Regions from separate parts of the Streptomyces sp. NPDC017225 genome, predicted to be linked through region 1. Evidence: predicted binding sites of a transcription regulator. Region 1 holds the regulator's gene; the other holds the start of a gene.
What was found. Region 1 encodes HspR, which represses chaperone genes until heat shock. Its sites were predicted from a motif close to TTGAGNNNNNNNNNCTCAA; they were not measured.
Positions count from the first base shown of each region.

Region 1 (3,404 bases):
CAACACGGCTCCGCACAGGGAGGCGGCCGGAAAACACCGGTTTCCGGCGGTACACCCAGGGTGCCGGGGAGGTGTGCCGGAACCGGACCGGGACTACTTCAGCCCGATCTCCGCGCAGGCCTCCGCGTACGTGGCGGTGCAGATGTCGGAGACCTTGTAGAAGCCGTCGGCGACGATCTGCTCGAGGTTCTCCTGGGTCAGGGCGACGACCGGGACGAGCTGTGCGGGGATGCCCTTGTGGGTGGGGCTGTCGACCTTGTCGCGGGCGAGCGCGTCGAACTGGATGTCCCGGCCCTGGATCCGCGCCACGGCCATCTCCGCGGCGCTCTCGGCCTCCTGCGGGTAGGACTTGTACACGCTCATGTACTGCTCGCCGGTGACGATCCGCTGCACCGCCGTGAGTTCCGCGTCCTGGCCGGTGATCGGCGGCAGGTCGGTGACGCCCGCGTCCTCCAGGGCCTTGATGATGCCGCCCGCCATGCTGTCGTTGGCGGAGTAGACGCCCGCGATGTTCTTCAGGCCGATCTTCTCGATCGCCTCGATCATGTTCGCCTCGGCGTTCTGCGCCTTCCAGTCCTTGGTGTCGAAGGACTGGGCGATCGTCACCTTGCCGTTCAGCTCGGCCAGCGCACCCGCCTTGAACTGCTTGGCGTTCGGGTCGGTGGACGAGCCGTTCATCATGACGATCTTGTCGGAGCTGTCCGCGCCTTCGCCGAGCGCCTCGACGAGGGAGCGGCCCTGGACCTCACCGACCAGCTCGTTGTCGAAGGAGATGTAGGCGTCGACCGGGCCCTCGGCCAGCCGGTCGTAGGCGATGACCGGGATGCCGGCGTCGTCGGCATCCTCCACGCTGGTACTGATGGACTTCGCGTCGACCGCGTCCAGGACGATCACGTCGACCTTCTCGTCGATCATCTGCTGCATCTGGGCGGCCTGCTTCGAGGCCTTCCCCTCGGCGTTGGCGTACTTGACGTCGCCCTGCTCACGCGTCAGCTCGGCGACCTTCGCCTTGAAGAACGGGTAGTCGAAGTGCTCGTACCGCGTGTTCTCCTTCTCCGGAAGCAGCAGGCCCACGGTGATGTCGTTGCCCTTGGTCGGACTCGCCTCGTCACTGCTCTCCGTCGCTCCCAGCACGCCACAGGCGGCCAGCGGAAGGATCATCATGGGCGCGGTTACGGATATGGCGATACGACGGGCACGGCTGTTCACTGCACTTACCTTCCGACACACGGGCGTTGTGGTGACCCAGGTGAAGGAAGCCAACGCTGTCTTCACTAAATCGTCAAGAAGTACTAGACCAATGAGACAGCACCGTTGCGAACAGGCCCGTCGGTTCGGTCGAACCCACGGGCCTGTCGTCGCCGTTCTGCCTTGTGCGGCCGGTCAGTCGGGGGACTGACCGTGCCGCTTGGGCCGCCACACCACCAGGGCGCTGGTCTGCTGTACCTCCTGGTACGGAACCAGGTCGCGGCGGTACGAGGCGTGTACCGCCGCCTCGCGCTGGCGCATCGCCGTGGCCGCCCCGTCGAGGGCGTCCTGCAGCTCCGCCATGCGGGCCTGGAGCGCGGCGACCTGGTTCTCCAGTTCGATGATGCGCTTGATTCCGGCCAGGTTGATGCCCTCGTCCTGCGACAACTGCTGCACCGTACGGAGCAGGTCGATGTCGCGGGCCGAGTAGCGACGGCCGCGGCCGGCCGTGCGGTCCGGGGAGACCAGGCCGAGGCGGTCGTACTGGCGCAGGGTCTGCGGGTGCAGGCCGGAGAGCTGGGCCGCCACCGAGATGACGTAGACCGGGGTGTCCTCGGTCAGTTCATACGGATTGCGTCGACGACCGTCCATCTCCGTCATGCTCCCTTCGCGGCCTGGAACAGCTCCGCCCGCGGATCCTCGTCCGCGGTCGCCTCGCGATACGCCTCCAGCGCATCACGAGCCTTCCCCGTCAGGTCCTTCGGAACACTCACCTCCACGGTGACCAGAAGGTCACCGCGGGTGCCGTCCTTACGGACCGCGCCCTTGCCCCGGGCGCGCATGGTGCGCCCGCCCGGTGTGCCCGCCGGCAGCTTCAGCGTGACGGGCGGGCCGCCCAGGGTCGGGACCCGGACCTCGCCACCGAGGGCCGCCTCGGCGTACGTCACCGGGACGGTGACGGTGAGGTTGTCGCCCTTGCGGCCGAAGACGGGGTGGTCCTTGACGTGCACGACCACGTACAGATCACCCGCCGGGCCGCCCCGCTCGCCCGGCGTGCCCTTGCCACGCAGCCGGATGCGCTGGCCGTCCGACACCCCGGCCGGAATGCGGACCTGCATCGTCCGGGAGGACTTGGCGCGTCCGGAACCCTTGCAGACGTCGCAGGGGTCCTCGGCGATCAGACCGCGGCCCTTGCAGTCCGGGCACGGGTCGGTGAGCGAGAAGCCACCGCCCGAACCCCGGGCGACCTGACCGGTGCCGACGCAGGTCGGGCACACGCGCGGCGTGCCGTTCTTGTCGCCGGTGCCCGAACAGGCCTTGCAGGGTGACTGCGACGACATCCGCAGCGGGACCGTCGCGCCCTCGATGGCCTCCATGAAGCTCAGGGTGACCTCGGACTCGATGTCCTGGCCGCGCCGCGGCTGGGTCCGCGTGCCGGCGCCGGCGCCGCCGGCTCCGGTGCGGTTGAACAGGCCCCCGAAGACGTCGCCGAGCCCGCCGCCGAAGCCGCCGGCTCCGCCCTGGCCCCCGCCTCCGCCCTGGGCGCCGCCTCCGAAGAGGTCGCCCAGGTCGAAGTTGAAGGTACCGCCGCCGCCCGCGCCCGGCCCCGGACGGAAACCGCCGTTGCCGAAGAGGCTGCGGGCCTCGTCGTACTCCTTGCGCTTCTTGGGGTCACCGAGGATGTCGTTGGCCTCGGAGATCTCCTTGAAGCGCTCCTCCGCCCTGGCGTTCCCCTTGTTGGCGTCCGGGTGGTACTCGCGGGCGAGCTTCCGGTACGCCTTCTTGATCTCGGCCTCGGTGGCGTCCTTGGGGACGCCGAGGACCTTGTAGTAGTCCTTCTCGATGAAGTCCTTGGTGCTCATCCCCGACGTCCCTCCTCTCTCGTCACTTCGAGCTCAGCCCTCCTCCGGGCCACCGCTCTCCTTGTTCCCGGCGTTACCAGTGGTTCCGGCGTTACCCGTACTTCCGGCGTTCCCGGCGTTCTCCGCGGAGTCGGCCGGTGCCTCGGTGCCGCTCTCCTCGGCCGGCTTGGCCGGCTGCGCGCCCGGCTGCGGCTCGGCGACCGCCACCCGCGCGGGGCGGATGGTGCGCTCGCCGATCCGGTACCCGGGCTGCAGGATCGCCACGCACGTCGTCTCCGTGACGTCCGGCGCGTAGGAGTGCATCAGGGCCTCGTGGATCGTCGGGTCGAAGGGCTCGCCCTCCTTGCCGAACTG
Region 1 is NZ_JBIRNE010000012.1:184,590-187,993, reverse strand. It holds gene ACH4NX_RS25425 (sugar ABC transporter substrate-binding protein) at 94-1,209, opposite strand; gene ACH4NX_RS25420 (heat shock protein transcriptional repressor HspR) at 1,384-1,839, opposite strand; gene dnaJ (molecular chaperone DnaJ) at 1,845-3,050, opposite strand; gene grpE (nucleotide exchange factor GrpE) at 3,084-3,404, opposite strand, start outside.

Region 2 (3,404 bases), on a different contig from region 1:
CGTGACGACCAGCGCGCCGAGCTTGGTCTTGATCGAGAACGGGCGTACGCCGCCCCACGGCTCCCCGGTGCTCTGCGAACCGGAGCTTCGGGAACCGGTCTTCCGGGAGCCGGGGCACCGGGAACCGGAGGGCCGGGAACCGGAGGTCCCAGAACCGGGGGTCCGGGTACCAGGGGTCCGGGAGCCGGAGCCCCGCCGCGCGGCGTCCCGTCCTCGGCTCATGGCGTCGGCGTCTCCAGCGCGTAGCCCACGCCGTGCACCGTACGGATGCGCTCGGCGCCGATCTTGCGGCGCAGCGCCTTGATGTGACTGTCCACGGTCCGGGTGCCGGAGGCGTCCGCCCAGTCCCACACCTCGGCCAGCAGCTGCTCGCGGGAGAGCACCGCGCGCGGGGTGTTCGCGAGACAGACCAGCAGGTCGAACTCGGTGGGGGTGAGGTGGACGTCCTCGCTGCGCACCCGCACCCGGCGCTGCGCGTGGTCGATCTCCAGCTCGCCGAGGCGCAGGATGCCGCTGCGCGGCGTCGAGGCGGCCACGACGGCCCGCTCCACCCTGCGCAGCAGTACGTGCACGCGCGCGGCCAGCTCGCGCATCGAGAACGGCTTGGTCATGTAGTCGTCGGCGCCCACGCCGAGGCCGACCAGCATGTCCGTCTCGTCGTCCCGCGCGGTGAGCATCAGCACCGGCACCGGCCGGGCGGCCTGCACGCGCCGGCAGACCTCCAGACCGTCGAAGCCGGGCAGCATGATGTCGAGGATCAGCAGGTCGGGCTGCCATGCCTCGGCGGTGTCCACGGCGGCCGGACCGTCGCCCGCCGTTTGCACCAGGAACCCTTCGGCGCGCAGGCGGGTCGCGATGGCGTCCACGATCGTCTGGTCGTCCTCGACCACCAGCACCCGTCGCTGAGCGCCCGGAGTAGCCGTCGCCGTGCCGTTGTGGGAGGTCTGTGTCTGCTCCATCGCCCGCCCCTGAGGTGTGCTTACCGGAATCAGTGGGGTGATCCCTCGTCTGCGCATGACTGCGATCGACGCTTGAATGACCGCGTCAGGGCAGCAGCGTACGGGGAGTCACCGTCCCTTTGCTATCCAGGCCCGACGGCGAGGTGGACGACGTCCGGAACGCCCCGGGCAACGGGGATCTCTTCGGTACGCACCTGTGGGAAACCGGCATTACGCAAGGTTTCTTCGAATTCCGGGGAGGGCTGGGCAGACCACACGGCAAGCACCCCGCCCGCCCTCAACACCCGCGCGCAGCCCGCCAGTCCGGCCGGGGCGTACAGCCCGTCGTTGCCCTCCGTGACGGTCCAGCCGGGGCCGTTGTCGATGTCGAGGCAGAGCGCGTCGTATGTGTCGGAAGTCTCATTGACGTACCGCACCAGATCCGCTTCCACGATCTCCGCCCGCGGATCGGCCAGCGCCTCGGCGGACAGCGCCGCCAGCGGTCCCTCCCGGTGCCAGTCGATGACGGCGCGCTCGCGTTCGACGACCGCGATCCGCCCCCAGCGGGGATCGGCGGCCGCGTGTGCGAGCGAGAAGCCGACACCGAGCCCGCCGATGAGGAGGTGCGGCGCCGGCCGCCCGCCGCGGGCGGCGAGCTCGTCGGCCGCCGCGTCGACCAGCCGCCGCTCCGAACGCCCGTCGGAGGTGTCCATCAGGAAGCAGCCGTTCGCGATGATCTGCAGCAACGCCCCGTGCCGGCGCAGGACGACCTCACCGTGCGGGCCCTCGCGACGGTCCAGCACTTCGGGGACGTCGTAGTCGTAGGAGTCATGGGAAGTGATGGGCATCGACCCATCCTGGCAGCCGGCCGAGGGGGAATGCCGGACGGCCGGGCCGTGCTTGCGCCTGTGGGCGGGCCGCCGAAGCGCCTCGACGCTTGATCGCTCACAGCGAACACCGGTTGGGGAACAATCCGTGACTCCCTTTCATTGAGTCGATGTAACTCAACTTGACTGCCGAAGGGGAGATCATGGCTGCTGAGTCCGAAGCCTTCACACCGCTCACCCTGCCCGTGCTGCCGCTCGACGACGAGGTGGTGCTGCCCGGGATGGTCGTGCCCCTGGACCTGAGCGACGCCGAGGTACGGGCCGCGGTGGAGGCCGCCCAGGCCGCCGCGAGCTCCGAGCCCGGCAAGCCCCGGGTCCTGCTCGTCCCGCGGATCGACGGCACCTACGCCAGGACCGGCGTCCTCGGCACGGTCGAGCAGGTCGGCCGGCTGGCCGACGGCGACCCGGGCGCCCTGATCCGAGGCCTCGGCCGCGTGCGGATCGGTGCCGGCACCACCGGCCCCGGCGCCGCGCTGTGGGTCGAGGGCACGACCGCCGACGAGACCGTGCCCGAGCCCCTGCCCGGCCAGGTCACCGAGCTGGTGAAGGAGTACAAGGCGCTGGCCACGGCATGGCTGCGCAAGCGCGGTGCCTGGCAGGTCGTGGACCGCGTCCAGGCCATCGACGACGTCTCCGCGCTCGCCGACAACTCGGGCTACTCGCCCTTCCTCACCACCGACCAGAAGATCGGGCTCCTGGAGGCCACCGACCCGGTCGCCCGCCTCAGGCTCGCCACCCAGCAGCTGCGCGACCACCTCGCCGAGCAGGACGTCGCCGAGACCATCGCCAAGGACGTCCAGGAGGGCGTCGACAAGCAGCAGCGGGAGTTCCTGCTGCGCCGCCAGCTCGAGGCCGTACGCAAGGAGCTGCGCGAGATCAACGGCGAGCGGGAGGGCGAGGAGTCCGACGACTACCGCGCCCGCGTCGAGGCCGCCGATCTGCCCGAGAAGGTCCGCGAGGCCGCGCTCAAGGAGGTCGACAAGCTGGAGCGGTCCTCCGACCAGTCGCCCGAGGGCTCCTGGATCCGCACCTGGCTCGACACCGTCCTCGAACTGCCGTGGACCGTACGCACCGAGGACGCCTACGACATCCAGGGCGCCCGGGCCGTCCTCGACGCCGAGCACGCGGGCCTGGACGACGTCAAGGAGCGGATCACCGAGTACCTGGCGGTGCGCAAGCGGCGCGGCGACCGGGGCCTCGGTGTCGTCGGAGGCCGGCGCGGCGGTGCCGTCCTGGCGCTGGTCGGCCCGCCCGGCGTGGGCAAGACCAGCCTCGGCGAGTCCGTCGCCCACGCGATGGGCCGCGAGTTCGTCCGCGTCGCCCTCGGCGGCGTCCGCGACGAGGCCGAGATCCGCGGCCACCGGCGTACGTACGTCGGAGCGCTGCCCGGCCGGATCGTGCGCGCCGTCAAGGAGGCCGGGTCGATGAACCCGGTCGTGCTCCTCGACGAGATCGACAAGGTCGGCTCGGACTTCCGGGGCGACCCGGCCGCAGCCCTGCTCGAAGTCCTCGACCCGGCGCAGAACCACACCTTCCGGGACCACTACCTGGAGGTCGAGCTCGACCTGTCCGACGTCGT
Region 2 is NZ_JBIRNE010000004.1:474,625-478,028, forward strand. It holds gene ACH4NX_RS12825 (HAMP domain-containing sensor histidine kinase) at 1-222, opposite strand, end outside; gene ACH4NX_RS12830 (response regulator transcription factor) at 219-959, opposite strand; gene ACH4NX_RS12835 (spermidine synthase) at 1,082-1,786, opposite strand; gene lon (endopeptidase La) at 1,969-3,404, shown strand, end outside.
Region 2: a site for HspR is predicted at 1,928-1,946, ahead of lon (endopeptidase La). Genes of this name have one in related genera too.